DNA from 3 places in the Paenibacillus sp. GCM10027628 genome. Region 3 is predicted to be linked to each of the others. Evidence: riboswitches for the same ligand, from Rfam matches in the RefSeq annotation. Region 3 holds a riboswitch; each other region holds the start of a gene.
What was found. Region 3 has a riboswitch for cyclic di-AMP ahead of ACFQZT_RS16400 (APC family permease). Riboswitches for the same ligand answer to the same signal wherever they lie in the genome.
Positions count from the first base shown of each region.

Region 1: another riboswitch for cyclic di-AMP. It lies ahead of ACFQZT_RS07845 (C40 family peptidase); the one in region 3 lies ahead of ACFQZT_RS16400 (APC family permease).
Region 2: another riboswitch for cyclic di-AMP. It lies ahead of ACFQZT_RS27075 (CAP domain-containing protein); the one in region 3 lies ahead of ACFQZT_RS16400 (APC family permease).

Region 1 is NZ_JBHTHA010000004.1:6,230-16,870, forward strand. Features, by position in the region: gene ACFQZT_RS07835 (M1 family metallopeptidase) at 1-900, shown strand, start outside; gene ACFQZT_RS07840 (hypothetical protein) at 930-1,748, shown strand; cyclic di-AMP (ydaO/yuaA leader) riboswitch at 1,916-2,054, shown strand; gene ACFQZT_RS07845 (C40 family peptidase) at 2,058-2,534, shown strand; gene ACFQZT_RS07850 (DUF4190 domain-containing protein) at 2,692-3,021, shown strand; guanidine-I (ykkC/yxkD leader) riboswitch at 3,079-3,180, shown strand; gene sugE (quaternary ammonium compound efflux SMR transporter SugE) at 3,262-3,582, shown strand; gene ACFQZT_RS07860 (methyltransferase domain-containing protein) at 3,612-4,499, opposite strand; gene ACFQZT_RS07865 (hypothetical protein) at 4,644-5,597, opposite strand; gene ACFQZT_RS07870 (ABC transporter permease subunit) at 5,597-6,673, opposite strand; gene ACFQZT_RS07875 (ABC transporter ATP-binding protein) at 6,829-8,550, opposite strand; gene ACFQZT_RS07880 (response regulator) at 9,462-10,641, opposite strand, start outside.
Region 2 is NZ_JBHTHA010000043.1:48,218-58,858, forward strand. Features, by position in the region: gene ACFQZT_RS27060 (bifunctional diguanylate cyclase/phosphodiesterase) at 1-1,336, shown strand, start outside; gene ACFQZT_RS27065 (IclR family transcriptional regulator) at 1,407-2,180, opposite strand; gene ACFQZT_RS27070 (alpha/beta hydrolase) at 2,343-3,449, shown strand; gene ACFQZT_RS27075 (CAP domain-containing protein) at 3,527-4,168, opposite strand; cyclic di-AMP (ydaO/yuaA leader) riboswitch at 4,177-4,312, opposite strand; gene ACFQZT_RS27080 (SET domain-containing protein) at 4,742-5,350, shown strand; gene ACFQZT_RS27085 (ATP-binding cassette domain-containing protein) at 5,314-7,455, opposite strand; gene ACFQZT_RS27090 (response regulator transcription factor) at 7,566-8,273, opposite strand; gene ACFQZT_RS27095 (EAL domain-containing protein) at 8,574-9,809, shown strand; gene ACFQZT_RS27100 (response regulator) at 9,971-10,641, shown strand, end outside.
Region 3 is NZ_JBHTHA010000017.1:175,127-185,767, reverse strand. Features, by position in the region: gene ACFQZT_RS16435 (ABC transporter substrate-binding protein) at 1-162, shown strand, start outside; gene ACFQZT_RS16430 (carbohydrate ABC transporter permease) at 247-1,131, shown strand; gene ACFQZT_RS16425 (carbohydrate ABC transporter permease) at 1,131-1,967, shown strand; gene ACFQZT_RS16420 (trans-sulfuration enzyme family protein) at 2,013-3,167, shown strand; gene ACFQZT_RS16415 (FadR/GntR family transcriptional regulator) at 3,261-3,950, opposite strand; gene ACFQZT_RS16410 (EcsC family protein) at 4,089-4,856, shown strand; gene ACFQZT_RS16405 (NAD(P)/FAD-dependent oxidoreductase) at 4,962-6,191, shown strand; cyclic di-AMP (ydaO/yuaA leader) riboswitch at 6,368-6,518, shown strand; gene ACFQZT_RS16400 (APC family permease) at 6,614-8,449, shown strand; gene ACFQZT_RS16395 (YqkE family protein) at 8,516-8,776, shown strand; gene ACFQZT_RS16390 (polysaccharide deacetylase family protein) at 8,773-9,696, shown strand; gene ACFQZT_RS16385 (hypothetical protein) at 9,718-9,933, opposite strand; gene ACFQZT_RS16380 (hypothetical protein) at 10,088-10,641, shown strand, end outside.

The DNA.
Region 1 (10,641 bases), on a different contig from region 3:
GTGCCGCCCCCTGGCGGCAACGGTGCCGGAGGGATGGAATACCCAACGCTGGTTACGGCTTGGGGGGCCAATGACAAGGATCCGGATCTCGAACTTGAGCGGGTTGTCGTTCATGAAATCGGCCATCAATACTTCTATGGGCTAGTCGCCACCAATGAATTCGAAGAAGCTTGGTTGGATGAAGGCTTCACTTCTTACGCCGAGGATAAAGTCATGGAGGCCGAGTACGGCGTATCGCCGAATCTGCCTGTGGAATCCAGCTATATCACATCGCCTAATGCGCTGCAGCTGGATGCCTGGAAGTACAAAGGGCACGGGGAATACGCAGATAACGTGTATACCCGGGCTAAGCTGGTGCTGAAAGCGATGGAAAAGCAGGTCGGCAGCAAAACGATGGATCGCATTATGCATACCTACTTCCAGAGATGGGAATTCAAACATCCTTCAACGAAGGACTTCCAAAAGGTTGTTGAAGATGTCACCAAAACGAAATGGGACGATTTTTTCAATCAATATGTGTATGGCAACATGATGATGGACTATACGGTCGAGAGCATTCAAGTCAAGCCAGACGGGACCAAAGGCGCCGGTTCTTACGAAAGTACGATTCTCATCTCGAAGCGCGGCGGCAACTCTCCGGCGGTCCCCATTCACTTCCATTTTGCCGACGGCACCTCATTGGACAAAACGTGGGATGGCGCCAACAGCAGCATCGAATACAAGCTCACCCATACAGCTCCAGTCGATTGGGTACGGATTGATCCGAATTATTCGCTGGTGCTGGAAAACAAGCATATTAACAATTACATGCAAACGGAAGTCGACCCGAAATGGAAAATTCGCTGGAATCTCGGCATCATTCAGCTCATGCAAACGATTTTTGGCTGGGTCGCTTGGTAGTTATCACAATATTTTAGGGGGGGACTGCCTTGAAAAGTTACATGAAGACCGGCTTAAGGGCGGCCTTGCAGCAGCCTTTCGCTGTCATCGCCTTATTTCTTTACCAAATGGGCTGGGGCGCTCTGCTCTATAAGCTGGTGCAGTCAGTGCTGGTACCGCTGATGCATCGCTTCCCTGGCGGCGGTCAGCCGAAGCAGGCGATGCAGCTCTTCCTGGCCGAAGGACAATTTCAACTGCTCAAAACGGATCTCAGTCACTCTTACCTCTGGTGGCTGGCCGCGCTCTTAGGCGCTCGCATGCTGCTTACACCCATGCTGAACGCAGGTGTCTATTACTCGCTGACACATCGTCACCAGAATGCTGGCTATCGCTTTTTCAAAGGAATCAAGGAGCTCACACTCCCTTTCCTGATCACTTACTTTGTGCGGATGGTCCTCTCCTTACTGCCGCTCCTCTGGCTCCTCCCGAAGGTGCAAACGATATACGCTCATACGACTTCTTACGAAGAAGCGGCTCTACAGATGCTCCCCTGGCTTTTGGGGCTGCTCAGCTACGGTTTTCTATTAAACTTGCTTTTCATGTATGTGCAATTCGCGATTGCTGCTAGAATCGGCATTATTTCCACGTTTATCACTTTCATACGCTATTCGCTGCCGATCCTCGGACTCGCACTTCTTATCCTGCTCATATCGGGACTATTGACGGGGATTACGGTCACAGCGACCTACATCTGGGCCGGCCTGGTGGCACTACTCATCTATCAGTTGTATCCGCTGTTCAACATGTTTTTGCAAATGTGGGCGATCACATCCCAATATCAGCTCTGGACTGCCAAAATGAACAAATAAAATCAGCGAAAAATGCCCAAATTTCAAAAGATATGCCAGTCCCTTGAAAAAAGGGGCTTTTTTTTGTCTATTTTAAGAAATATTTCACATATTTTTATAGAATAGCGCATAGAGAAGGAGGAATTTCGATGTTTATGACGAATCCTTAGGACTAGCATCAAAAAACCAAATATTTCATGCCGAATTCCCACTTTTTGTGGGAAACGGGGGAACCATTCCGGGTGAATTGATCTTGCCAGACAGGGATCATAGGGAACCTTCAACCGAACCCTCCAGCTAACCTCGTAGGCACCGGAAGGAGACAAGCAGTTGAAAAAGGTTGTTGCTCTCGTTTTCAGTCTTGTTTTGTTTTTGAGTATAGGTGCAGGTAGCGTTTTTGCAGCAGAATCCAAACTGGATGAAACGGTAGACGGCTTAATCGGAACCCCATATAAATTTGCGGGTACTACGACCAATGGCTTTGATTGCTCCGGCTTCACCTCTTATGTGTTCGAGCAATTCGGTATCGATCTTCCGCACAGCTCCAAATCACAAGACCAAGAAGGCTACTGGGTTGACAAATCCGACCTTCGAAAAGGCGATCTCGTCTTTTTCAACACCGATGGTAAAGGGATTTCTCACGTAGGCATCTACCTCGGAGACGGTGAATTCATTCACTCCGCTACCAATCACGGTGTTGTAAAAAACAAGCTAAGCGAGTCCTACTACGCGAAGCGGTACGTATCAGCCAGACGTGTACTCTGGGATGATATTTACAACCAATTGACTGCCGTCCAATCCAAGTAAAATTCTCGCAATACTCAAGAATGAAGCCCAGACAAGCCCAGCTCGATCGAGCCGCCGTCGGGCTTTTATTCATTTCGGAAACTTGCACTAGATACACAGGTAAGATCTGGTTATAATGGGGCATAGATCTTTTTGAAAAACTCGAAGGAGGTTCTATATGGAACCGTATCTGAACGGCACGCAGCCCCCGTTCCAACAACAACCGCAATCATCACAAACTAACGGTAAATCTATCGCCGCTATGGTGTTGGGTATTTTATCCATTGTCATTCCTTATGTGGGCATCATCTTGGGGATCATAGCCATCGTGCTTTCACGCATTGCTTCGAAAGAAATACAGCTTCGCGGCGAGCAAGGCAAAGGCTTTGCAATTACAGGTCTCGTATGCGGAATTATTGGAACGGCGTTGTATGCGATCATTATCGCATTTTTTGTCATTATTTTTATATTTGCAATATCGACGTCCAATTTCCCCAGCACTTTTTAGCCGGGTTTAGCTGTAACTTGAACTTGACATGTCATGTGAGGCGTCATATAATAACGCCAAGTCGTTTTCTAGGGTTCCGTGGCGTTCGCGCCAGCCTGGTCCAAGGGAAAACACACAGCGGATACGCTGTGGTCACGGAGGGGGAAAAGCCCGGGAGTCTTATCGCTTTAGCGATATTGCTTCCAGGCTTTTTCTTTTTTTGTGGCCAAATTAATTGCTTTATGAAAAGGAGTGGATAAAGTGGCTTGGTTGCATTTAGTTATTGCCGGCGTTTTTGAAGTCGTGTGGGCGATTTCATTGAAATTTTCCAATGGATTTACTCGTCTTATCCCTACAAGCATCACGATCGCCGGGATGGTTGTAAGCTTTTATTTTCTCGCTATAGCGACTAAAACGCTGCCCATCGGCACAGCCTACGCGGCTTGGACAGGAATTGGCGCCGTAGGGGCGATTATTGTCGGTATACTGTTTCTCCATGAACCGGTTAGTTTGATGCGCATTCTGTTCATGAGTCTAATCCTGGTTGGCGTACTTGGTCTGAAATTCACTTCGGGTCATTGATGGGTGGCGATCGGAACCCATTTGTATATTTACGCGACCGTGTAGCTCACATACCAGAAACTGCTTCCGACGAAAATATTCAAATGCTTCGCATATGGCTTGAAAATGTCTTTCAGCTCTTCGTAGCTGAAATAGTTTTTTATGATTTCATGTTGGGAGCCGTCCGCAAGTTCGCGCCTTTTATAGGTGTCCTCACAATCGTCCTTGCGGATCAGCTCTCCGCCCCGTCCGGGAACATACACATTGTCCCCCAGGAAAACCTCAGCTCCTGCCCCCAGTCTGCGATGGAAGCCTTCCAGAAATTCATCGATTCGGTTCCTTGGTACATGCGAAAACCAGAAGTTGGCCACACCGCAATCGAAAGACCCTTCGACTTGCTCCAAACGATAGGCATCACCAACGCAGAAAGACACCTTATTCGCAGGCCATGGCTTGGACTTCGCGATCTGAAGCACCTCGGGTCGAATATCCACACCTACAATGTGATCGGCAGCTTCCGCTGCGTATTGGGTCCAATATCCCGTCCCGCAAGCCACCTCCAAAACACGCTGTCCCCGAACCACATTCGTCATCGCCTGCGCCAGCATCGTCAAACCTTGCTGATAGTCGGGATCTTCACGTTTGTAGATACGTTCATATTCGTCCACTCTCGCCCCGTAATAGTCTTGCAAAGTCTGTTTGTCTTGATCCAGCAGGATCCGTTTCTGCTCCATATCTTGGCCGATTCGTTGTTTAGCCGACAAGAGGTCCGCGAAGATAGAGCCGCCGACCGCGCCATAATTGGCTAGCAAACCATGTGTTGCCATGACGATTAATTGAGTCATCGAAAGCCCCGTTTCCTCAGCCATCCGCTCCAAATCAGCCTTGACCTTCTCAGGCAAGTACACCGAAAGTCTCTTTGTTTTATCCTCCGTCATCTTAACAGCACCTCCTGCGTAATTGAACTAAAATTAAAATAACACATATTATATGTTAAAACAACACGATTTATATGTTTTATCGCTACGTAATGTAAAAAGGCCCCCTTTCTCTCATTTGAGAAGGAGGCCTCTTTATTGAAATCACACGAATTCCCGTTCGCTGCCGTAGCGGCGTTTCAACTGGCTTAAGAAGAATTGCAGTGACAAGAGAAGCGCTGCAAAACTGCCGCCGACACTTAGAATGACCCACGGCTGCAAGCGGATATATTTGGCTCCGTAAGCGATCAGCGAACACCATTCCCCAGTGATGGTAATGTTGATTGAATAGCCAACTTCATCATCGCCGATCGTTTCCGTACCGCCAAGCACGATGTTAAAGACAGCAAGTTGCCCCATCAAAAAGAGCACCTGCATAAATTCGCTGAGGAAGACAAACGACAGCTCATTTCGCATACACGGAATGAGATGACGGATCATCCGATGCAGGACTGAGCCTCCCATCAAACGCGAGGCTTCAATAAACATTCTTTCATTATAATAGCTTGTCCGATCCGCTACTTGATGGGCGAGCGGAAAGATACCGATGAAAGTAACCATGATAAAAAAGAGCACAGCAAACAGAAAAAGATAATGCGGATCTGCATTGATTCCTTGATCAAGCCGAAGCCCATAATACATCCCTGCCAAAGGGGGGAAGAGAAATAGAAAGGCTGGCACTGAAGCGATAACCCACTGCAAGGAGCTCAGTGTGCCCCTGCCTTTTCCGGTGATTCCGGTCCATAACCCCACGGGGAGAGCAAGTGCAAAGCGGAGCAAGGTCAGCAGAAGCGCAGTTCCAAGCGTATATTTCAGTCCGTTCAGCAGCAGGCTGAGCATGTCGTAGCCCCGATGATCCGTGCCCAGCAGGAACATGCCGTTCGGTGCGAAGGGTGGCTTGGCGTACCGTGTCTTGCCGTCTTCTTGGTATTGGATCATGTTAATTTTATGATCAGGTGTTATCGCATGCGGCTTGAGCCAGCTTCCAAAGAGCATCACAAGCAGGAATAGGACCATAAGAGCGAGAGAACAGTAATAGGCTGTCGATGAGCGTCTCATTATCGTTGTGCGACCTCCCGTGTACGAACGATAAACTTTTTGCGCAGCAGTGCATAAATTCCCTGGAATGCCATCGCGATTAGTGCGAGCGTCATGCAAATGACCGATATCGAGGAAACGCTCTGCATGACTGGGGAGATAATAAAGCCGCCTAATCCAAAAATGCCGCAGATAGCTTCCGCGACGGCCATGCTGGCTAGTGCGAGCGTTGTCGCCTTCGGCAGAATCGACAGCAGGTCCTCCATCACATTACGCAGTACATGGGACAAAAGCACTTCGCGGCGAGTTAGCCCTTTGGCCAGTCCGGTAATGACATAGTCCTGACCCAGCTCGCGAGCCATCGCTACGCGCAGTGTGCCGTAGATCGTAACCGACGGAATGAGAGCGATGGTGAGAAAAGGGATCAGGAATGGAGTTCGATCCCCGACTTGAACCACGAGCAAAACATAGTGACCGAGAGCTCTTGTTGCATATATCGCACCAAGTTGAATGAGCACGATGAGGAAAAAGTCCGGCAAACCCACGAGCAGCACATGGATGCCATCGATGACTTTACCGATACGAGGCCAAATCGATGCCGCAAGCGCTAAGAGCAAGCTAAGCAGAATGGCCAGCAGCAGCCCGGGAATAAAATAGGTCAATGTGCGCAGCAGCATGATCGGCAGTGCAGTGATAACCGGCGTTTCTTTCATATTCGTCGGGCTGCGGAATTTACCGAAGTCGCCATGGAGGAAGCCAATTGCCTGTTCTTTTAAATGGAATGCGTAATAACGCCAAGAAATGACGGGGTGCTCAAGAGGAACAGCCGTCACGCGAAATACGCCCCGGATCATCATGGCGGTACCGGCATATTCTTCGGCTTTACCGTAAGGAACGGATAGCAAGCCTGCCTTCTCATTCAACACCTGACTGCCGGGCAGCTTACTTGTCAGCGTTTGAATGCTCATATCCGGACCTAAGGCTACACGCATCTGATCCGGCTGCACAGACATGAACAAATTGCGAATATTACTTAACAAGAAGATACAGACGAGCGTCAACAATCCGATTAACATCCACTTCCATATCGGCTTCAAGATCAGACACCTCAATCTATTATTTTACCATTGGTAGAAACTATTTTTCATAGTTTAACATGATTTTATTGGGAGTTCTACGATTAAATGGAAAACAAAAAGAAGATGACCGCCAGCTAGTATAAGCTGCCTCACGGCCATCTTCGATGTAAATTTTAGGAGCGGAACTGGGCTTGGTGCAGGCGGCTGTAAACGCCCCCCACAGCCAAGAGCTCGTCATGTCCGCCCTGCTCGGTGATCCCTTGCTCCGTCACGACGACGATGCGGTCGGCGTTCTTGACCGTCGCCAGCCGGTGCGCAATGACCAGCGTCGTGCGCCCCTGCGACAGCTCGGCCAGCGATTGCTGAATCGCGGCCTCGGTCTCGGTGTCGAGCGCCGACGTCGCCTCATCGAGGATGAGAATCGGCGGATTCTTGAGGAACATGCGCGCGATCGCGAGGCGCTGCTTCTGCCCGCCGGAGAGCTTCACCCCGCGCTCGCCGATTATCGTATCCAGTCCCAATGGCTGCGACTGGATAAATTCCTCGAGCCGCGCCCGACGGGCGGCTTGCCAGATCTCGGTTTCCGTCGCGACGAGCTTGCCGTACGCGATGTTCTCCCGCATCGTGCCGGCGAAGAGGAACACATCCTGCTGCACGATGCCGATCTGGCGGCGCAGCGATTCCAGCCGGATGCGGCGGATGTCCATGCCATCGATGGTGATGCTGCCGGCACTCACATCGTAAAATCGCGGCAGCAGGCTGCAGATCGTTGTCTTGCCGGCGCCGGACGGGCCGACAAAGGCGACGGTCTCGCCGGCATGAATGGCAAGGGTGATGCCACTGAGCACCCTCGCGTCTTCTTCGCCGCCATAGCCAAAAGAGACATTCTGGAAGCGAATCTCGCCGGCCAGCTTCTCGATGGTTATGGCATCTGGAGCGTCGGAAACCTCCGGCTCTGTGTCGATGACTTCGACGTACCGTTTAAAGCCGGCGATCCCTTTGGGATAGCTTTCGATGACGGTATTGATTTTCTGGATAGGACCAAGAAAAACGTTCGTCAGCAGGACAAAAGCAATAAACTGCCCGTACGTAATCTCATGCTGAATGACGAACCAGGTGCCGCAAATCAGGACGAACACGGTAACCAGACGCATCAGGATATAACTCAGCGATACGTTCCACGCCATGATTTTGTAGGAAAGCAGCTTCGTTAGCCGGAAGCGGCCATTGTTTTCTGCGAATAGCTTCTTCTCATAAGCTTCGTTTGCAAAAGCTTGGACAACGCGAATCCCGCCGATGTTGTCTTCTACTCTGGCATTAATGTCGGCCAGATCGGCCATCATCCGGCGAAAGGTTTTTGTCATTTTTTGATTGAAATATATAGCGATCCATAGGAGGAACGGGACAATGAGAAACGTTAGAAGCGCAAGTTTCACATTGATGACCAGCATGAGTGTGAACGCGCCCACTAACGTCATGACGGCGATGAACAGATCCTCGGGACCATGATGTGCAACCTCGCCGATCTCCAGCAGATCATTAGACATCCGTGACATGAGTTGGCCCGTTTTGTTGTTATCATAGAAGCGGAATGAGAGCTTCTGCAGATGATCGAACATCTTTTTCCGCATATCCGTTTCAATATTAATCCCCAGTTTGTGCCCCCAATAGGTAACGACAAAATTCAAAACCGTATTCAAGCCATATACCGCCAGCAGCCCGACGCATGCCCATAAAATCCAAGCCCAATTGCCTGCCGGAAGCAGCCTGTCGACGACCTGGTTGACGGCAAGCGGAAATCCGAGCTCAAGCAGCCCTGCTACCACCGCACAAGTAAAATCCAAAATAAATAAATGCTTATAAGGACGATAATACGAAAAAAAGCGTCGTAACATGAATATTTGCCTCCTGCCTTCCTGCCCCATTGCAGCCATGTAGATCATTTCCAATTTTTATGATACCACAATTTTGAAGGGCGCTTGGAGGGAAGCGTTAGTTAAAAACGATTTTTCCGGCTTATCCGCCTCAGAATCGGCGCGTTTGCGGAGTTAAGCCGGTTTTTCCGCGTTAAAGTGCCGTTGATGAGCTCATGGGACTCTCCACTGGACTCTAACGCGGTTTTTCCGGCTTATCCGCCTCAGAATCGGCGCGTTTGCGGAGTTAAGCCGGTTTGTCCGCGTTAAAGTGCCGTTGATGAGCTTATGGGACTCTCCACTGGACTTTAACGCGGTTTTTCCGGCTTATCCGGGCCGGGCTTGGCGCGTCAGCAGAGTTAAGCTGGTTTTTCCGCGTTAAAGTGCCGTTGATGAACTTATGGGTCTCTCCACTGGGACTTTAACGCGGTTTTTCCGGCTTAACCGCCCCAGATTCGCAGCGTCAGCAGAGTTAAGCTGGTTTTTCCGCGTTAAAGTGCCGTTGATGAACTTATGGGTCTCTCCACTGGGGCTTTAACGCGGTTTTTCCGGCTTAACCGCCCCAGATTCGCAGAGTCAGCGGAGTTAAGCCGGTTTTTCCGCGTTAAAGTGCCGTTGACGAGCTTCTGGGACTCTCCACTGGGGCTTTAACGCGGTTTTTCCGGCTTAACCGCCCCAGATTCGCAGCGTCAGCAGAGTTAAGCTGGTTTTTCCGCGTTAAAGTGCCGTTGATGAACTTATGGGTCTCTCCACTGGGACTTTAACGCGGTTTTTCCGGCTTATCCGCCTCGGAATCGGAGCGTCAGCGGAGTTAAGCCGGTTTTTCCGCGTTAAAGTCGCGTGAGATGCTCCGAAATGCCTGGTCGTCCCAGAGATTTCCCAGATTGCAGGCATTACAAGTGACTTTCGTGTCCCCGCAGCAGACTTCTTCCGATCACATGCCGCTGATCCCTGTACTCTTGCGGGCTAACGCCTTCCATTTCCTTGAAAACGCGGCTAAAATGCTTCGTATTCTCGAAGCCGGCCAGTTCACTGATCTCGTAAATTTTGTGGTCGGTCGTGGCCAGCAGCTCCCGCGCCCGGTCGATGCGCAGCTTTTTCAAGTAATTAACGAAGCTTTCCCCGGTAAACTCTTTGAAGGCTTGGCTGAAGTACGAATAATTCAACGACACATGATTCGAAACGATCGTCATATTGATGTCTTTATGATAATTCTCCTGCATGTACTGCACGGCTTTTTTCATCTCTTTATGATCGATGTGGAACGTCTTCATGCTTCGCACATAGTCATTGAGCCTATGCAGCAAGCCTTCAACGCTATGAAAATAGTCATGAAAATAGGCAAAGTTCGAGATATCCCCTACCTTCTTAAATAAGCGAAGAATTTCTACGGACTCGCCCCCGTACACATGAAATACTTTATCGAATACATGCTCGTTCAATGCACGACTTACCGCTTCCATATAGCCGATATCGAAACGAGCCACGGTCTTGATATCGAGCACCTCCATAAGCAACGCCGTCATTTCCTTATCGCGGTCTGTGCCGAGCATATTGGCGATTTTCTTGACGGTCTCTGTAGGCACTGCGAAATTGCGGATCTTTTGGCTAACGCTCTCGAAACGCACAACGCCAGGCACAGATAACAAAAACGTATATTTCAACGCCTGCTGCGCCTCTCGATACGCTTCTTGCAAACGAGTCACGCCTAGCGTTGGCAGGCTTAAGCCCATGCTATAGGTAAAATATCCCGTTCCGGCTATGCGATCCGCCAGGTACTGGAAAAGCTCCCCATGCTCGGCGATCAGCACCAACTGGTTCTCCTTATCCCAAACATGCGCGTACCTAGTGCGATAACGCTCTGGAACGTTCCCAACTTCGGCTTGAATGCGGCGCAGAAATTCGGCATGCCCCACTCCCTGAATGGTTCCCCTGTACTGCAGCACACCGACTTGAAACCCTCCATCCAGCCACTGCATCCCAATGCCCTGCAAATGATTCAGCAAATCAGCTTCGCTCAAATGGTCCGTTCGGAGCAAGTAACTCAGCTGACTTTCTTGAAAAGCCTCTCGC
Region 2 (10,641 bases), on a different contig from region 3:
TGCCAAAAATATGACTGAGCGCAAAGAAGCCGAAGCACGCATCACTTTTATGGCTTATCACGATGTGTTGACGGAACTGCCCAACCGCACGCTCTTATACAAACAACTGAACGATTTGCTTGAGGAACGCTCAAGAAATCGGCAAATGTTTGCCATTATGTTTATCGACTTGGACAATTTCAAGGACATTAATGATTCGTTCGGTCATTTCGTTGGCGATGATATTTTAAAACGGTTTGCCCGGAAGCTGCGGCAGCTTATCACAGAGAAGGGACAGGCAGCCCGTTTTGGCGGTGACGAATTTGCTGTCATTCTGGACATGGATCGAATCCATGAGATCGAAGATTTGGCGGTTCAAGTGGTTGATTATTTCAAGCAGCAGCCTCTAATTCTGGAGGGGACGGAACAATTTGTTACGACAAGCATTGGGATAAGCCTGTACCCGAATGACGGTAATACGCCGGAAAAGCTGCTCAGAAACGCGGATCTGGCGATGTATAAGGCGAAGCAGTCGGGGAAAAACCGCTATCTGTTCTTTGCGAATGAAATCAGCGATGAACTGCGTGAGAAGCGTATTATGGTCAGCGATCTAAGGAAGGCCATATCGGAAGATGAGTTGGAGGTCTATTATCAGCCTCTGATCGATTTGAAGACACAGCGAGTGATCGGCTCCGAAGCGTTGGTTCGCTGGCCGCATAAGGAACAGGGGTACGTGTCGCCCACTGTTTTCATCCCGATCGCTGAGGAATACGGGCTGATTGATGTTTTGGGCTACTGGGTGTTGAAAACAGCCTGCTTGCAAAATGTGCGCTGGAAAGATAAGTACGACGTGCCGCTCATTATTTCTGTAAATGTGTCTTACCAACAGTTTCAGCGCTACGATTTTGTTGACGTTGTAAATGAAGTGCTGCAGGATACCGGACTGAATCCGGAACGGTTGCATTTGGAAATTACGGAGAGCACCGCGCTCGTTAATTTAGAGCATACGCGGCTCATCCTTCGAAGATTGCAGCAACTAGGCGTTTCCATCTCCATGGACGACTTCGGAACAGGATATTCCTCGCTGAGTTGTGTCAAAGATTTATCGATCGACAAATTGAAGATTGATCGGTCTTTTATAACGAATATTTCGACGGACGAGCGGGACGCGGCTATTGTTAAAACCATCATAGCTTTATCGCGAAATCTGAACATGAAGGTGCTCGCGGAAGGCGTTGAAAGGAAAGAACAGCTTGATAAATTAGCCGAGTATGAATGTGATGAAATTCAAGGCTATTTATTCAGCCCGCCGTTGTCGTCGGTTAAGTTTGAGGAGCGTTTTCTGGCTCCGGCATAGCGTGCATAGCATGGATGATAAAGGAAGACCCCGATTCTCAATTAGAGCGTCGGGGTTTTCTTTTTGCTCATCATTTAATGAAACCGAACTGACGCGATATCTCTCTGGCCGTCTTTACGACCTTATGAGTATAGGAGACGATTCGGTTCTCATCCAGACGTTGCGTCGGACCCATTAAAGTAAGTGCGGAGATGACCTGACCGGAAGAGTCCCTGATGGGAGATGAAATGGAAACGGTATTATCGATGAATTCCCCGATAGAGACGCAATAATCTTGTTCCCGGATAAGTTTAAGCTGCTCTTTCAACTCGGACGGGTCTGTAAGAGTCTGCGATGTGTATTTAATCAGTGGACGGTTCAGTATTTTGCTCAGTTCGGGTTCATTTTGAAAGGCCAAGAGCATTTTTCCGGAACTCGTACAATGGACAGGATTTCTGCCTCCTACGAAAGCCGCGGTATTTTCTTTTTTGGAGCCGCCTTCTTGATGAATGTACGCGACTTCGTTTTCTTCTAATACAGCGACTAGAAGCGTTTCCGAAGTTTCACGTGCGAGACGTTCAATAATGGGACTTGCCGCTTCCGATAAGTCCATATAGGTCATGACCATAACGTTGTAAAGCGATACGATTCGTTGGCCGAGCCTGTATTTATGTGTGACTGGATCTTGAAAAACAAATCCTTCGCTCAGTAATGTGGACAGCAGCCGACTGGTTGTACTTTTGCCGAGGCCCAATTCACTCGCCAGCTCGCTCAGCCTTTTTTCGGGTGTTTTCACGGTAAATAATTTTAACAAACGCAAGGCGTTTTTAACGGAAAAAAGGATTTGCGGGTTCGTATTCGGCACGAGTGGATAACCCTCTCTCAGGTGATTATTTTCATATTTTGGTGTTCCGTATACAGGAACAATTGTATTGTTGGAGTCGACAATTGCCTATTATTATACATACATAAGAGCTCTTATCCAATCAAGTTTCGGTAAAAAACAGAGAGACGGGAGAAGTGAATCATGGATAATAAAGAACCGTATGCAACATTAGTTTCGCTCCTTGAAGAAAATGCCGTCGTCGTCAAGAGGAACAACTACGATTACGTGGTCAAACCGATTCCCGATTCGGACGCCGAGGGGCAATTAGACCCGCGGGTGCACCGTGTCCAGCAACAACAGGCCGAAGCTATGGCATCTGCGGATAGGCCGATCTTCGATCCTTCCGATATACCGAACTTTGTAAAAACGATGAGGGCTGTATTTGGATGGAAGAACGACGACGTTACCCGGTCCGAAATTGCAACCGTTTATAAGACCATAGATGGAACGAACGGCCCGATTCCGCTGCGGATATATACGCCTGCTCGGGAAGGAAGAATGCCGGCGGTTGTGTTCTTTCATGGCGGAGGCTTTCTTGCGGGAACTGTCGGTGTGGTCGAGAATCCATGCAAAGCTTTGGCCGAAAAGGCGGGGGCCGTCGTGGTCTCAGTCGATTATCGGCTTGCGCCCGAGCATGCGTTTCCTGCCGGTCTTACGGATTGCTTTGAGTCCGTTCAATGGGTATACGAACATGCCGGGGAAATCGGTGTGAATCCGCAGCAAATCGCAGTATCCGGTGACAGTGCGGGCGGCAATTTGGCCACAGTTTGCGCCTTGATGGACCGAGACAAAGGAACGGGCATGATTCAATATCAGGCCCTTATCTACCCGACTGTGAATATGGTCGGCGTCGAAACGGAAGATTTCAAATGGAGCCTGGATGAATACGATATTCGCAATCACCATGAGCTTATTGTCGCGGGAGTTAAAGGGTTGGGTGGAATGGGCAATCTGATTCTCGATCTGTACTTGCAAAATAATGCGGAGCCGACGGACCCTTATGTCGCTCCATTATTGGCGGAACATTTAAGCGGTATGCCGGAAACGTTGATCGTAACGGCGGAATATGATTACTTAAGGCTGGAATGTGAATCTTACGCCCGTAAGCTCTCACGCTCTGGCGTCTCAACGAAGCTGATTCAGTACAACGGCATGGATCATGCGTTTCTGGATAAGACCGGGTTATATCCGCAGGCGGAAGATTGCGTGAATGAAATCGCCAAAGAAATGAAACGTATATTCTCATAAATCCATAAATATAAGAAGCGGCCACAACCCTGAGTAAATCGGGAAGTGACCGCTGTTTTTGTATTGTGATAAATCTATTAATTGCTAATGAATTCTTGCACCCATTCGTTATTGTAGAAGCTGACACCGATCTTCGTGTAGTTCGGGCTTAAAATGTTTTCTCGATGTCCAGTGCTGTTCATCCACGCCTGCATGACTTCTTGTGGCGTTTTTTGTCCCATGGCAATGTTTTCACCCGCGTAGCCGTACTGGATGCCATACGAGGTCATCATGTCAAATGGAGATCCGTAAGTTGGCGAAGTATGATCGAAGTAATGGTTGTTGTACATATCTTTGGCCTTATCCAGCGCCATAACAGATAAAGATTTGTCCATAGTTAGCGGGTTCAGCCCAGCCTTGGCGCGTTCCTGGTTCACTAAGGAAACCACTTGATCGGCGTAAGACGACTGACTGTTTACGTTGTTCGTAGGCGGTGTTCCATTAGAAGTATGGCCAGGAACGTTCAGAATCATGCCAGGCCAGATGATATTCGGGTTGGCAACTTGTGGATTCTGTGCGATTAAGGAGCTCAGCGAAATCCCCTGTTTTTGTGAAATAGTCCACATCGTATCTTGGCTTTTTACTGTATACGTGGCGGCGGAGGCTGCTGATGCTGCTCCAGAACCTGCGATTAACCCTAGTGTAAGTAGACCTGGTAGTACAATTTTCTTGAAATGCATGTGAAAAATCCTCCCTTTTTTATGGCCTGCGAGGTTAGCTGTCGGGTTCGGGTCAAAGAGTAATCACCCTGCCAATTTATTGGCTTCACCCCAAGGAATGGTTCCCCCGCGCTTCTCAAGAAGAAGCTTCGGCCGATTATTGGTTGCTCAGATAAGCGGCAGGACCTACTGCCCTTCTGAGGTGAGTTCTATTCTAACATAAGAATTAGACCGGTTCGTCCCTCAATTATTTCCATACTGAAGGATCCGTTGAAAATAAAGGACAAGACGGATTTTAAACTAATCTGCCGATACGGTGCTTCTCGGAGGATATTCTTCTGATCGAATCTGGAATGATGTTATTCAGCGTTACAAACGTAAAAGTAAAATGAAACCGAATGAATAGCGATGTTTTCCATCGTTATTGATTTGAACTGGGCAGATGCGATACCTACTTTCCTCCTAAGAACCTGACGGTTTTTCCTGGGGAATCATCTTTTGAAACGATAAACTTTCCAGCAAAAGCAGGAATTTACATGCCAATCCATAATATATCTACAAATATAACCATTATTCGACAGGGAGTGTACGATCATGATGCATCCGCATACGGAGCTGCGTTACATCGATGACAAGATCGGTTTCGGGGTTTTCGCGACACAGTTCATACCCAAAGGCACATTAACATGGGCTTTGGATGATTTGGATCAGATATTGGAGCCGGAGGTTGTTGAGTCGCTCGATCAGGATCGAAAAAAGCTGGTTCTGAAATATTCTTACCGGAATCAGGACGGGAAATATATCCTTTGCTGGGACAATGGCCGATACGTCAATCACAGTTTCCATGCGAATTGTATTGGGACTGCTTACGAAGTCGAGATTGCCATCCGAGATATATTTCCCGGAGAACAGCTGACGGATGATTACGGGTCGCTGAACGTGGACGAACCGTTCGAATGCTTCCGGGAGGAAGGGACTGATCGAACGAGAGTCAATCCGGGCGACTTGCTTGAATATGCAGATGTCTGGGATGCTCAGGCATTGGAGGCTTTTCGCTATTATCAACAAGTGGAGCAGCCGCTTGCCCACCTGATTCGGCCGGAATTCAGGGAAAAGGTGAGAATCGCAGCGCAGGAACATATTCTGGTTGATTCCATCCGTAACATTTATTTCGACCGCGCATCCAGTAAAGCGGCTAGATGAGGCGCTTTCTTAAGTAAGGCTTGAAAAAATTCTTGCTGCAAGGTAACGAAAACGACCGGAGTCAGCGTACAAATCGTAGCGGTGCGGGGAATATTGTGAAGCAAAGCCATTTCCCCGAAAAAATCACCGTCAGACAGTTGGGCTACCCGATGATTGTCGCCGCTACGATCTTTTTTCAAAACCTCAACTTTACCGCGCACGATGATATAGAATTTATCGCCCAAATCTCCCTCATGAATAATTGTCCGCTCTTTAGCATAGGATTCGGTTGCAAAAAAATGAGAAATCTCCTCTAAAAACGAAAGATCCATATCGGAGAAAATCGGAAATAACTGAAGCCGTTCGGCACTAACTTCGACATGGAACCCGTCTTCACTGATCTCAAAACCGGTTTGTTTTTGCCAAGATTGCTTATAACGCCCTTCCGGGCGCTTCAGCAATTGTTTGTGTGTGCCTTGTTCCGCAATTTGACCCTGATGAAGAACATAGATGCAATCCGCATGTTCGGCCGAAGCGAGCCGGTGAGTAACGGAGATGACAGTCCGCGCGGCTGAAATGCGTTGTAAAGTTTGGTTAATCGCCGCTTCTGTAGCCGGATCTAGTGCAGAAGTCGCTTCATCGAGTATAAGTATGGCCGGATTGCGTATGATGGCACGGGCGATCGCAACTCGCTGTCGTTGCCCCCCTGAAAGTCGCCCCCCTCGCTCGCCGACGTCCGTCTCGTATCCATCCGGAAGCGTCATGATGAAATCATGTATTTCAGCCAAACGTGCAGCTTGAGTGACTTCTTCGTCGCTTGCCCCGGGTTTGCCAAGACGAATGTTTTCCTTAATGGAAGCTCGGAAAAGAAGACTTTCCTGAAAGACAATGCCGATTTGCGATCGGAAGGACTGCAGATTAAATTTGCGTATGTCTGTCCCATCCAAGCATACAGCCCCTTGCTCTGGATCGTAAAAACGCATCAGCAGATTAATAATCGTACTTTTTCCCGATCCGCTGGCTCCCACAAAAGCGGCATAGGTTCCCTTAGGAATTCGTATACTAATCTCATTCAAACTTCGTTGTTCCGGTGTATAAGCAAAGGTGACTTCCCGGAATTCAATCTCACGCTCAAAAAATACGGAAGGATCGGCAAGCTCGTTGCTGGATACGGTTGGTTGCTCATCCCAAATCTCGCGGATTCTTTGCATACCGGACGTAGCTTGAATAAACTGAGGAGCAAGCCAGGTAATGGCTGCAACCAGATAGCTCAAGCTAATTAGAATGGTGCTGAAAGCAAGTAAAGAACCGATGGAGAGGATGCCAAAGAAAGCGAGAATCGATCCCGCGCAAATGGTCATGAGGTTAAGAATCATGGTACCCATATTTGTGGTACGATCGATGAGGAAATTTAAAAAACTGGAGCGGGCAGATAAATCGCTATAATTGTTCATTCGCGCATGAAAACGTTGTATGAATAAAGGCTGAAGGCCAAATGCCTTAATGACCGGCTGAGCGCTTACATTTTCCTGGACGGTTGTGGCGATGTTCGCTTGTTCTTCTTTTAGTTGATAGCTGGCATCGTATGCTTTTTGGCCAAACCATTTGGGTCCAATCAGACAAAGCGGCAATCCAATGACGGCGAGCAGCGCAAGTTGCCATTGCAGGATAAATAGCACAGCAACATTCATTATTAGACCAAAAATGGACAACAATGCATAGGGGATTAGCATAATAAAGGTATCCACGGAAATGAGATCGTTATTAAACCTGGAAACGATATCGCCTCCGTTGATGCGATGATAAAAATCAGTGGCTAAACTTTGTAACTTTTCGAAAAGCTTCTTATAGTAATCAGTAACGATGCGGGAGCCTAGACGTGCAAACATGCGATCTCGGTTGATGCCGATTATCACTGAAGCCATCGCGCAGGCAACCAACGCGCAGAGTATAGCAATAAGCAGCGTGTAATGATGCGGAACAATTGCAAAATCAATAATAAATTTGAAGCTAAGCGGCATGAAGGTTTCGTAAGCCAACTCTACGAGTATCGCTATGAATAGCAGGAAAGTCTTTAATTTGTATTGTAAAAAAGAGGAGATTACGTAACGAACAAAGGAAAACATAGAATACCTCCTGTTGAAATGAATCCAAAGATTGGGATTTCTCTATCTTAACACAAAAATACAGCCCTGCTCCAAAAGAGAGGGCTGTATTTTCGCGCTGCGAAGCGCTATCATTTAACGAATTTATACCCCACACCCCATACGGTTTTAATAAATTGGGGTTCTTTGGGGTTTTCTTCAATTTTTCTTCGCAAATTCGTAATATGTACGTCGATGGATCGGTCATTGATAAAGGAATCGTAGCCTCGGAGCGCGTTGATGAGTTCTTCTCGGCGAAATACACGCTGTGGATGCTCGTACAATAACCGCATGAGTTCAAATTCGGAGAATGTCATCTCAACGGCTTCGCCTTGTTTATACAGCATCCTTGTCTCCAGATTCATTTCCAAGTCATTCTTGTAAGTTGGTTGTACGGGCAGTGGGGCGGCTCCGACAGCAGCGGCAACAGCGGCAGCCTGCTTGGATCGGCGCAATACGGCCAAAATGCGAGCCTTCATTTCATGCATACTAAACGGCTTGCACAAATAATCATCGGCGCCTACAGTGAAAGCTTCAACCTTTTCGCTTACCTTAGCGTTGCTGGAAATGATGATGATCGGAACTTCCGTTATTTGACGAAGAGAATTGCATAGATCCGTTCCTTCAAAATCGGGGAGCATGAGGTCGAGTAAGATGACTTCCGGTTCGAATGCCTTCATCGCAGCAATACCATCTTGCCCGTTATGTGTACGCTGTACATGGAAGCCCTCTTCGGACAGATACATGCAAATCATTTCACCGATGATATCATCGTCCTCGATTAATAGAACTTTTACCATTTAGATTCCCCCAGAATCGTTCTTTCTCACAAACTATTAGTTCTATTTAAACGGTAAACGCTAACATTTTGCTCATAATTCTATTATACTGGGTCGAATTTTAAGAGTAAATCGCTTAAAATGTGTATTTTTTCACATTTACACGCCAAGTATTAGCAATTTATTAGCCGGTTGACTTAGAAGAATTAATAGATAATCTGGTAAGAACCTAATAATTGGAAAGTATGATTGCATTAGTATGATCAACAGGGCGAAGATCGTGGACAGATGAAACTGCGTGTTAGGAGGGACAATGTGCTAATGGGATCGATACATCAATATGGAGTTCTTCTTGTGGGTCTCTCAGGCCGCGATAATGAGATGGCGAAATCATTATTCGAGCGGGATTCACAGTTTGTCGTTACCGGACTGGCCGCCAATGGGGAAGAAGCATTGGCATGTATCGCAGCATGTAGGCCGGATGTGGTCATCGTTGATCTAGACATGGCGGAGATGGGAAGCTTGGACACCATTCATGCGATCATTAGTCATTGCCCTATTCCTGTCGTTACGTTAAGCGCGAATACGGCCGAAAGTTCCATGCACACGATTCAAGCCATGCGGATTGGCGCTGTAGATTATTTTCACAAAGATATCCTGTTTCATGAACCGGCTTCTTCCGAAATATCGGCGTACTTCTTGCAGCGGTGTGTGATCGCGATTCAGAACGGTTTACACGGCGTATATGTGCCAATTGCGAATCAACAGATTCTAAAACGAATGGAGCTTGAAGCTAGCTTGCGAAGAGCGATCCATCAACAGGAGTTCCATCTGGTCTATCAACCCATTGTCGATTCCCATACGGGGCACATTGTAGGTCTGGAATGTCTGATCCGTTGGCTGCACCCGCAGCTTGGCTATGTCTCCCCTGCAGACTTTATTCCCATTGCTGAGGAAACCGGTCTCATCCATGAGATTGGGGAATGGGTGCTGAAGGAAGCGTGCCGGCAAAATTACCTTTGGCAAAATGCCGGATTGCCTAAATTGTCGGTCGCTGTCAATTTATCCAGCCGCCAGTTCAAAGACTCGCGGCTTAGCAAGAGGGTTCAAAAAATTCTGGAGGAAACGGGACTGCCGCCCCAATACTTGGAACTGGAAATTACCGAGAGCATGAGTATGGATGTCAAAGCCGCATCGGGTGCCCTGAATGAGCTGAAGAAGCTGGGGGTTAAGGTGGCCATGGACGACTTCGGCACGGGATACAGTTCACTGGGCTATCTCAAAGATTTCCCTATTGATAAGATGAAGATTGACCAGACATTCATTAAAGGATTGAAGCATGGTCACGTTAACGCAGCTATTGTCCATACGATGATCGCTATGGCGCATAAATTGAATCTTCTAGTTGTAGCCGAAGGGGTTGAGACGGAGGAGGAGCTGCAAGTGCTGAAGGAGTGCGGCTGTGGGCTCGTACAGGGTTACTATTTCAGTCCTCCGGCCGATGCGGAAAAAATCGGGGAGATTTTACATCAATATGCAGCTGCAACTCGTACTTAAGACCTAAAAAATGTAGTGACAATAGTTGGAAGCCATCGTAAGATACAGAGGTAATCCTGAGCGAAGTTTGGAATAGGCTGGTGATCATCCTGCTGCTGCATAATTTATTTATAAATTTTGCTATCATTGCGGTCTTTATGACTTTTGTCGAGCCAATGTTTATGAGAAGGGAATATGATGCTAAGCTTACATGGCTATATAAATTGTATGTGGGTTTGGCTCATGGAGCGCTGTCTATCGTTTTATTGCTGTTTACTGTTCGGTTGGACGAGCACACTTTTCTAAATTTTAGAGGGGTGGCTTTGCTTCTTTCTGTATACTTCGGGGGCGCGGTATCGATCTTTATCAGCAACTTGTGCTTGTGGATCGGGCGTTATTTCATTGAAGGTTATATGGAGCTGCCTCAGCTGATCATAGGTATGGTGTCCATACTTGGTACCAGCTTTATTTATGCTAAATTCCGTTCGTATGCGTCCAAGTGGCTCTATGGCTCGGCGTTTTTTAATGTGTTTTATTTTTCAATCATGTGGCTGTTGAACCAGTTACCTGTAGATGACATCTGGCGTTATATTCTATTTCAGTCTTCCTGTATATTCGCCGTTGCTATTTTTCTTCGATTTCTGATCCGCAATTGGACTTACAAGCAAATGGTTCTGCAAATGGAACAGGAAAGAATCAATATGCTGCGTATGCAGCCGGGATTTACTTTCAAGTTCCAAAAGCGCGGGGATCGGTACGTTTATATGTTGATGGAAGGACAACTAGTACACAGACTGGGCTTGAAAGCAAACCAATTCAACGGTAAATCGATCGATGAAATCGAGTTCTTTTC
Region 3 (10,641 bases):
TTCATGATGAGAGACGCTACGGACTATCAAGGTTACGGGCAATTTAAGAAGCTGCAAGTGGAGAACAATCAGGCGCTGATCCTGGGCAGCATGCCGCTGGATAAAGTTCTCGAGCAATGGGACGCGTACTGGAAAAACGAAAAAGCCAACCAGAAAAAATAAGCCGGATGACATGACTTTATTTAGAGGGGTCTGGGATAAGAAGGCCCCTCTTTTTCATGGGATATTTACGGTAGGAGGAAAAAAATGAAGGGCAATGTGAACCGATTCATATTTTATTGCTTGCTGCCTTCCATACTGATCGTTGCTGTATTTACGTTTTACCCTTTTTTCCGGGGCGTCGGTATGGCGTTCCAGAAGTATACGTTATTCGATTTAACGGATATTCATTTTATCGGTTTTGATAATTTCACTCAAATATTTGGGCAGCCTGCATTTGTGAAAGCTTTGTCCAACAGCTTCTTCTGGGTGTTTATCTCCCTCATATTACAGTTTGCGATCGGGTTCATCTTGGCACTGGTATTGAAAAAGCCATTCAAAGGCAGAGGCATCTACCAAGGGCTTGTCTTCTACTCGTGGGCCATGTCCGGATTCCTTATCGGGATTATTTGGAGATGGTTGTTTAATGCCCAAATCGGGGTCATCAACGATCTGCTTTTGAAGATGGGCATCATTACGGAACGAATCGGCTTCTTATCGGATCCCAAATGGGCACTTTCTTCGGTGATTACAGCGAATGTCTGGTATGGCGTTGCATTCTTTGCCATCATGCTGCTTGCCGCGCTGCAATCGATTCCTTCAGATCTGTATGAGTCTGCAGGTATCGATGGGGCGAACGGTTGGCGAAAGCTTTGGCATGTGACGATCCCTTATATCATGCCGACAATTATTGCCACGACGCTGCTGCGGGTCATCTGGATCTTCAACTTTCCGGATATTATTTATGCGATGACGAATGGCGGACCGGCAGGCGCATCCCATATTTTGGCCACGTTCATGATGGATAAAATTATGTTTGGAGGCGACTACGGCCAGGCGGCTGCAGCGGGGGTCATTATGGTCATCTTATTGGCCATGTATACGGTGTTTTACTTAATGGCGACCAAGTCGGAGAAAGGAGCTGATTTTTAATGAATCCAATGTTTAGACGGCTGCAGCTCCCCGTTAAGGTGTTATTTTTGAGCATCGTGCTCGTTATCATGGTATTTCCGTTGTATTGGATTCTAATCACGTCACTCAAGCCGTCCAAAGAAATTTTCAAAATGCCGCTGGAATATTGGCCATCGACGGTATCTTTCGAAAACTACATTCATATCTTCAAAATTTCCAATTTTCACATCTATATCATCAACAGTCTAACTGTCTCTCTTGCATCAGCCTTTACGGTGCTTCTCATCACAACGCTTAGCGCTTACGTATTGGCACGTTATAAATTTAAGGGCGGTCCGCACATTATGTTCGCTTTTTTCATGACGCAGATGATTCCGGCCTTTATAGGTTTCGCTCCTTTGTATGTCATGATGTCGAAATTTGGACTGCTTAATCAGTTATACTCGCTTATTATTTTGTACACGGCCGGACTCATTCCGTTCTGCACGATTATGCTCCGCGGTTTTTTTCAACGCATTCCTGCCAGTTTGGAAGAAGCGGCTATGATCGACGGTTGCTCCAGGCTATCGGCGCTGTACCGTATTATTATGCCGGTCATGCTGCCGGGGATTGCGGCAACTTTCATTTTTGCTTTTGTACAGAATTGGAATGAACTGTTCATGTCGATTATGTTTATCGATAAAGAATCAGCCAAAACGATACCGGTTGCCATGAACGGTTTCATTACAAAATTTAATATCGACTGGGGCCCCATGTCTGCAGGAGCGGTATTATCGGTCGTTCCAACCGTTATTATTTTTGCGCTCTGTCAGCGATTAATAGTCGCAGGTTTAACGCAAGGCGCCGAAAAAGGATAAATAGAAAAAGTCATAGATTGTCATAAGGAGAAGGTGGAGAACCGCATGCGAGATTTTCAAACTTACAGCCACGAGACCATCGTCACGCACGACCTGCATGATCAACGCCATTATGGCGCTGTCACGCATCCGATTTATCAAAACAGTCTATTTACGTTTCAGACACATGAAGAGCTGGAAAAGGCGCTTGACTATGAAGTAGGCAGTATGATTTACACCCGCGGCAACAATCCGACGGTACAAGCTCTGGAAGAGCGATTGGCCGCACTGGAGGGCGGAGAGCGAGCCAGATGCTTTGCTTCCGGTATGGCGGCGATTGCAGCTGCGATTCTATCGACTGTGCAGGCGGGAGACCATATTATCTGTGTGGACGGCAGTTACGGACCTGCCAAAAGATTAATGGAAGATTATCTGGTGAAATTTCAGATTGAGACGACTTTCGTTGACGGAAAAGACATGGAACAAATCCGGAATGCCGTACGGCCGAATACTCGTTTGTTTTACTTGGAAAGCCCGACAAGCTTCTTATTTGAATTGCAGGATTTGAGACAATGCGCTGAACTTGCGAAAAAGGTCGGTGCAAAGACGATTATTGACGGCACATGGGCAAGTCCCATTTTTCAGAGCCCGCTTACATTGGGGATAGATTTGGTTGTGCATTCGATGACGAAGTATATTTCCGGTCATAGCGATCTGATAGGGGGCGTCGTAATTGGCGCTAAACAACATATGGATCAACTGTTCCGAGAGGAGTTCCAGCTCATCGGGGGAATCCTTCATCCGCAAAGCGCCGCTTTGTTTTTGCGCGGCCTGCGCACCTTGCCGCTGAGGATGCATAAACTTCATGAAAATGGATTGAAGGTGGCCCAGTACCTGGAAACCCAGGCGTCTATTACTAAAATTAACCATCCAGGTCTAATCAGCCACCCGCAGCATGAACTGTATCGCGCGCAAATGTCGGGCTGCGGAAGCCTCTTTTCCTTCGAAACGGACATGTCGATGGAGCGCATGCGATCCTGGGCGAATAAGCTGCAGTACTTCCGCAAAGGGGTGAGCTGGGGTGGCTTTGAAAGTTTAGTGTTCATGCGTAATCAACCGGGTGGTCGGGTTATCGTCCGATTGTATGCAGGACTAGAGGAGCCGGATGATCTCATCAACGATTTGAAGCAGGCATTTGCTTCCATAGGCGCTAATCATTAACGAGTAAACTGGAACGAAAACCCCCTCAGGCTCCTGTGGCCACGAGGGGGTTTTGTCATATTTTATGAGGTTACGAACGGGATTTTCCGCTCGTTACTGCATCGGAACATTGAGGATAGCGGCTTCTATGGCATCCATCAATTGATGAAAAGTTGACATCGCTTTATCTTTATCACGGTCGGCAATGGCTTGGGCAATTATCGGGTGGAAGGGAAATGTATCTTCGAAAAGCCGCTCTTGACCGAGAGGAGCGCGTACCCAGAACTTCTCGAAGAAAGTGGACAACGATAAGATGATGCTTTGCAGCACCAAGTTTCCGGATGCTTCATAAATGGTCTTGTGGAAGTTCCTATCTGCAGCCGTCGTAATTTCAATTACTTCATAATTGCTCCGAATTTCATCCAAGTAAAGCATCATACTCTGAATCTGCTCATCCGATGCATGCTCGGTAGCGAGCTCAACAGCCAATCCTTCTAACGCTCTGCGAACTTGGCACGCTTGAATCATGAATGTTTTTTCATCTTCTACATCAATTTTCATCGAGAAGCGGTAAGACGAAGGATCATCGACATAAATCCCTTTTCCATTCTGGATTTTGACAAAATCCATCGCTTCCAGCGACCGAAGGGCTTCTCGAATCGAGGTTCGGCTAACGCCTAGCAATTGAACGATTTCTTCAATTGGCGGCAGCTTGTCCCCTTTTTGCAATCCGGACTTCCGTATATATTCAATAATTTCTTGTGCAGCAATTTCATGCAATTGCAGCTTTTTGATTTTACGCACTTTTAAGCCTCCCGATAAACTACTATAGGACTATATTATAGCATGATTGCAGGATGAAGAGATACATGGCAACATTTTGTGCACAGGCTTCACGTATACTATACTAACTTTAAGAAAAAAGTTGACGGTGGTGGCCTGATGGAACCCGAGTATACGCTATATGAACAGCAAACGATCAAGCAATTGAAACGTTGGGAAATTAAGCTTCAAAAGGCGCCAGGCTTAATAGAAAAGGCGTCGAAATCCGTGCAAACCCGCATTAACAACCTCATTCCGGATAAAGTCCATAAGACGATCACCGGAGCGGTCAAAGGCATCGTTCAGACTACATTGTTCGGTATGGATTACATGCCGAAGAATGAGCCTCTTCGAGGTGCAACATTGGCGGACAGTGATGCTAGGGCTGAAGAACTGCTGTCTCTCTATAAAAAAATCGCGGCTGCCGAAGGGGCGGGTACCGGAGCAGGCGGTATTTTGCTCGGCTTGGCGGACTTTCCGATTTTGATCGGCATCAAAATGAAATTTCTGTTTGAATTGGCGCACGCTTACGGCTATTCCACAAAGGATTACCGCGAGCGGCTGTTTATTCTGTATGTTTTTCAGCTTGCCTTCTCCAGTGCGAACAAGAAGCCGGAGCTCTTGGAGACGATTCGCAATTGGAACAAAGTTGCAAGCGCCTTTCCGCCGGCTGCGTCCTACATGGATCAGGTCGATTGGCAGCAGCTTCAGCAGGAATACCGCGATACGATCGATTTCCGGAAAATGCTGCAGCTCGTTCCAGGCATCGGGGCGGTAGTAGGCGCTTGGGCGAACTACGGTCTGCTGGAGGAACTTGGAGTGACAGGCATGAACTGCTTCCGCATACGCAGGCTGTGTGACAAAGCGGAGATTAGCATTTGGACATAAATTCGTCATATTTATCGTGTTTTTTTGTGAAAACAAGAATATGATAAAGATGTAAGTGATTTATTTCACAAACTTTAAAGAGAGAAAATCGGAGGAGAGGATCTCATGAGCAAACCGAAAGTAGTCATTTTAGGCGCAGGTTACGGTGGACTTGTCACAACGATCAGGCTTCAGAAGAAGATCAGATTCGACGAACTGGATGTGACGCTCGTTAACAAGCATGATTATCACTACATCACCACGCATCTGCATATGCCGGCGGCGGGTACTGACCATCATGACAACGCCCGCGTTGAGATTTCAGAACTGATCGACGAGCACAAAGTGCGTTTCGTGAAATCGACTGTGGAACAGATTTTGCCTGATGAGAAGAAGGTAGTGCTCGGTGACGAAATCCTCTCCTACGATTACTTGGTTGTCGGGCTGGGAAGCGAGACCGAGACGTTCGGCATTCCGGGTCTGAAAGAATATGCAATGTCGATCAAGAGCATTAATAGCGTGCGGTTCATCCGCCAGCACATCGAATATATGTTTGCGAAATATAAGATGCAGCCGCATCGCCAGGATTATTTGACGTTCGTGGTCGGAGGCGCTGGCTTCACTGGCACGGAGTTTGTCGGCGAGCTGGCGGACCACATTCCCGTGTTGAGCAGAACCTACGACGTCGACCCGGCGAGTGTGAAAATCTTCAATGTCGAAGCGTCCCCATCGGCGCTGCCTCCAGGCTTACCAAGCGATCTCGTCGAATATGGAATGGACGTGATGCGTAGAAAAGGTGTGCAGTACAAATTAGCGACCCCGATTAAGGAATGTACACCGGAGGGTGTCATTCTAGGCAACGGAGAGTTCATACGTTCAGCGACGGTCATTTGGTCGGGCGGCATACGCGGCAATTCGCTTTTGGAGAAAGCGGGTTTTGACGTACAGCGTGGGAGAGTGAAGGTGGACGCACATTTGCGTTCGCTTCAATATCCCGATGTGTTCATCACAGGCGATTGTTCCATCGTCACGGGCCCGGACGGCTCTCCATATCCGGCTAATGCCCAGATTGCCGTGCAGCAAGGCTACAATGCCGCGAGAAACCTTATTGCAGCCGTTCGTAACAAGCCTCTTAAGCCATTTGCATTTGATTACAAAGGGACAGTCGCCTCGCTCGGAAGAGGGGAAGCGGTCGGCTTGTTGAAAGTGAAGAAGGTCAAGGGCAAATTCGCAGCACTGCTCAAAAAAGTGATCGATGCCCGTTATCTGTTCCTCATCGGCGGGCTGCCGCTTGTATGGAAAAAGATGATTTTTAAACACAAAGTTACGACAAGAAATCATCACGTCTCAGGTTAAGGACAAAAAAATCGAGAAAGATAAACGAAAGCATCAGATAATCGAAGTAAATCAACGAATCACACGGTTGTAAGCGAATTATTGGATGAATGTGATGGCGCGGCATGCCTTTTTAACTTTATTCCCTCCTTTACTATGTTGCGATAAGAGAGTAGTATTCATTTCGTACATCACATTTGAATATTTCGCTGAATTTTCTACTTAGAAAAGCGGGGGAACCGAAGGTTTCATGGGGTGAATAAAGGTGCATGCATCTGCACCGATTAGGGCATATTTCTCGCGGCCCGAACCCGGCAGCTAACCTCGTAAGCGGTCGTGAGAAGGAGAACGCGTGTAAACACAAGGGCTATCCTTGTGTTTTTTTGCGTACTTAAGGGCAATGTAACATCAGACTATTAGATTTTATTGGGGGCTTACACAGAATGACTAGCGATTCAATCAAAAAAATTGTTTTCGGCAAACCGCTCAAGTCCAGCGAGATCGAATCCGAGAAAATGCAAGTTTGGAAGGCGCTGCCCATCCTGTCTTCGGATGCGCTCTCTTCGGTTGCTTATGGGACCGAACAAATTCTGCTGGAGCTTGCGACCGTGGGGGTTGCAGCCTTTGCTTTTTCCTTGCCGATCGCAATCTCTATCATCGCTCTCATCGCAATTCTGGTCATTAGTTACCGTCAGGTCATTGAGGCCTATCCGCAGGGCGGCGGAGCTTACATGGTTTCCAAAGAGAATTTGGGGATGATGTGGGGGCGGTTGACGGGGGTTTCTCTCCTAATCGACTATACGCTTACCGTTGCGGTTTCGATTTCAGCGGGGGTACAGGCGATAACGTCGGCTTTCCCGGTAACAGTGCCTTACATAGTCCCAATGGCGTTGCTCCTGGTGTGGCTCATGGTATGGCTGAATTTGCGCGGCACATCAGAATCAGGCACGGTTTTCGCAATTCCTACTTATTTTTTCATTCTTTGCGTGCTGCTTCTAGTTGGAAAAGGGATCTTCGATATGGTAACAGGACACGAACATACACAGCCTATCCATCTAGTCCCGAGTTCGGTGACGCATGGTTTAACCTTGTTTGTTCTCCTAAAAGCATTCTCATCGGGCTGCTCCGCTGTAACGGGAATCGAAGCGATTTCGGATGCGGTACCGCATTTCCGTACGCCTTCCGTCAAAAATGCCAAGAGAACGCTGGCCTCATTGGGAACGCTTTTGGCTATTGTTTTCGGCGGGGTGACCATGCTCAGTCTAGCTTATGGGATCGCTCCTGATCCGAACGGGCATACCTCCGTGTTGTCGATGGTGACCGAGCAAGCGTTTGGCCGCGGGACGATGTACTATGCAACACAGATCGCGACGATGCTCATCTTGACATTAGCTGCGAATACGAGCTTTAACGGGTTCCCCATCTTGGCCTCAATTATGGCTCAAGATAAAAACTTCCCGCGCATGTTTTCTTTCCGTGGAGATCGGCTTTCATTCAACTACGGTATCATTACGCTCGGGGTGCTGGCCAGCATTCTGCTTATCGTCTTCAAAGGTAAAACGGACGGACTCATTCCGTTGTATGCTATCGGTGTATTCTTGTCTTTTACACTGGCGCAAAGCGGCTTGGTTCGCAAATGGATTAGAGAGCGGAACGCGGGCTGGTGGCGTAAATTGCTCATTAATGGGTTAGGCGCTTTGGTTTCCTTCGCCGTACTTCTGATTTTCTGTTTTACAAAATTTGTGGAAGGCGCTTGGATCGTTATCGTTGTGACGCCATTGCTGCTTTGGTTAATAACGAAAATAAGCGCTCACTACGATGATGTTGCCAAACAACTGCGGATTGATATTGCGCATGATCGCGTATGTACCAAAGAATCGCTGATTATTGTTCCCGTCGCGGGAATTCACCGCGTTGTGGCCCAGTCGCTTAACTATGCGAAGTCGTTATCGCCCAATGTTATCGCCTTCTACGTATCTTTCTCGGAGGAAGAGGAAGAAGCGATGGAAGAAAAATGGAATAAATGGGATCCTGGCGTTCGCTTGGTCGTATTCAAATCCCGTTATCGAACCATCGTGAAACCGTTGGCCGAGTTTATCGAAAGAATTGATACGCACGTATCCGAAAAACAATCGATTATGGTGATTTTGCCGCAATTTATTCCTAAAAAGTGGTGGCACCGTCTGCTTCATAACCAGTCTGCGTCGCGAATCCGCTCGAAATTGCAATCGGATAAAGATATTGTCGTGGCGACAGTTCCTTATCATTTGCATGAGTAGGCATAACCGGGTTGACTTTTCCTATGGGCTCTTGAATAATGTGGGGAGAAACCGAGGTGATTAGTAATGGCCAAGAAAAAATGGTCGGCTGCAGCTCCGGATGCCACATCTCAAGATAAACCGGCAACACTTAAGGATCTGCTTAGCCCGGAAGTTTTAAGCAAGCTCAAATCGCAATCCGATGCGATGAAAGCCGAAGAGCAAGCGCGCAAGGAAGCTGCCAGGGAGCAGGCGGAGGCCGCGCGTAAAGCGGAAGAGAAACGGCTGGAGAACGATTTTGGACATCTGCTTAGCAAGAGCAATCTCGATTGGCGCAAGCACAAATGAAAAAACGAACAGGACGCTCTATCCTGTTCGTTGTGCTTAGCATGATGACGTTGTCCGGTTGTGGAACGGTCGGCAGTATGCCCGCAGGGACAAGTCCGTCTGCAGAGCCTTCTGCACTTCAGACGACGGCGGCGCAAGCCCCGCCGCTGGCTCCATCGCTGACAGCTACGCCGGAAGCAGCTCAGGTTTCATCCGGTAAGCTTGACGCCAAAGCTCAAAAGACTACGCTACTGAACCGCTATAGCCCATTAAGCCCCTCAAAGTGGGGCGAGCATGTGCCCGGAGTGCTGACGCATCTGCAAACAAAAGAGAAAGTCATTGCGCTCACGTTTGATGCCTGCGGCGGCAAGGAAGGCAGCGGCTATGACGAGAAGCTGATTGATTATCTCGTTAAAGCGCACATCCCGGCGACATTATTTATGAACGCGAGATGGATCGATGCCAATCCGGGCACGTTTGCCAAGCTTGCAGCGGATCCGTTGTTCGAGATCGAGAACCATGGTACGGAGCATCGGCCCTTATCGGTGAACGGAAAGGCGGCTTATGGCATCGCCGGAACAAAAAGCGTAAGCGGGGTCATCGATGAAGTTAAGGACAACGCTGACAAAATCGAAAAGCTGACGGGTCGCCGCCCTTTATTTTACCGTTCGGGTACGGCTTATTACGACGAAGTCGCAGTGCAAATTGTACAAGATCTTGGGTTCCAGGCGGTCAATTACAATGTGCTTGGCGATGCGGGCGCTACTTATAACACGCAGCAAGTTTACCAAGCACTAATGAAGGCCCATAACGGAGCTATTGTACTGGCACACATGAACCAACCGGAGAAGGATACGGCGGAAGGAGTCATAAAAGCTGTTCCCGAGCTACAGAAGGCGGGCTTCCGCTTCGTCCAGTTAAGCGCATATCCACTTGAATAACGCTACTGCTGCTTGTCAGCGCTAGCGTTTTTTCATTTCAAAAAACTCACAGGCGTTGCGATCGTAATAGGTCAAATCGCTTACTTGGGTTTGAACGACGACGGTCGTCTCGCTAAAGCGTAAAATGACGGCATTCGAATCCACGATATGATCGTCCTTAAAGACACGGACACTTGCGTTCCGGTCTATGGCTTCCTGAAAATCAATGTCCGTTATTAATCGGTGGTTCCGAGCCATATATCCAATCTCCTTACTTAAATAAAATTCTCCTCTTATTGTACCACAAGCCAAGCATTAACCACGGATTCTACGTTCGGGAGAACCCACGCCCAGATCCCCGCATACACTGTAGCACAAACGCTGTTGGTGTAGAGAGGATGAGTGATTCCCGGTGGACATTCAATTATTGCCGATTCATTGGGTATATCTGATATTTATCGGTTTTATCCTTGCCGTTTTGATCAAACGGCGCGATACGACGATGATTTGCGTCGTCGGTATCTTCGCATTGGGGCTGCTTGCAACGGAAACGCTTAGCGGCTCGGTATCCGGGGTATTCAATAGCTTTATCTATGCAACCAAAGAGCTGATGGGCACGATTATGATCATCTCGATTATCGTTGCCATGAGCCGCATCTTGATCCGAACCGGTATTAATGAAACGATGGTTGCGCCCTTGACCCGATTTCTGAGAACGCCTTCACTGGCATTTTGGGGGATCGGTCTCATTATGCTGGTGACGTCATTCTTTTTCTGGCCGTCTCCGGCTGTAGCGCTTATTGGCGCCGTGCTGCTTCCCGTTGCGGTTCGAGTCGGATTGCCTGCGCTTGGTGCAGCGATGGCCATGAACTTGTTCGGACACGGTATCGCCCTCTCCGGCGACTACATTATTCAAGGAGCTCCGAAGTTGACAGCTGATGCAGCTGGTTTGCCAGTCACCGCCGT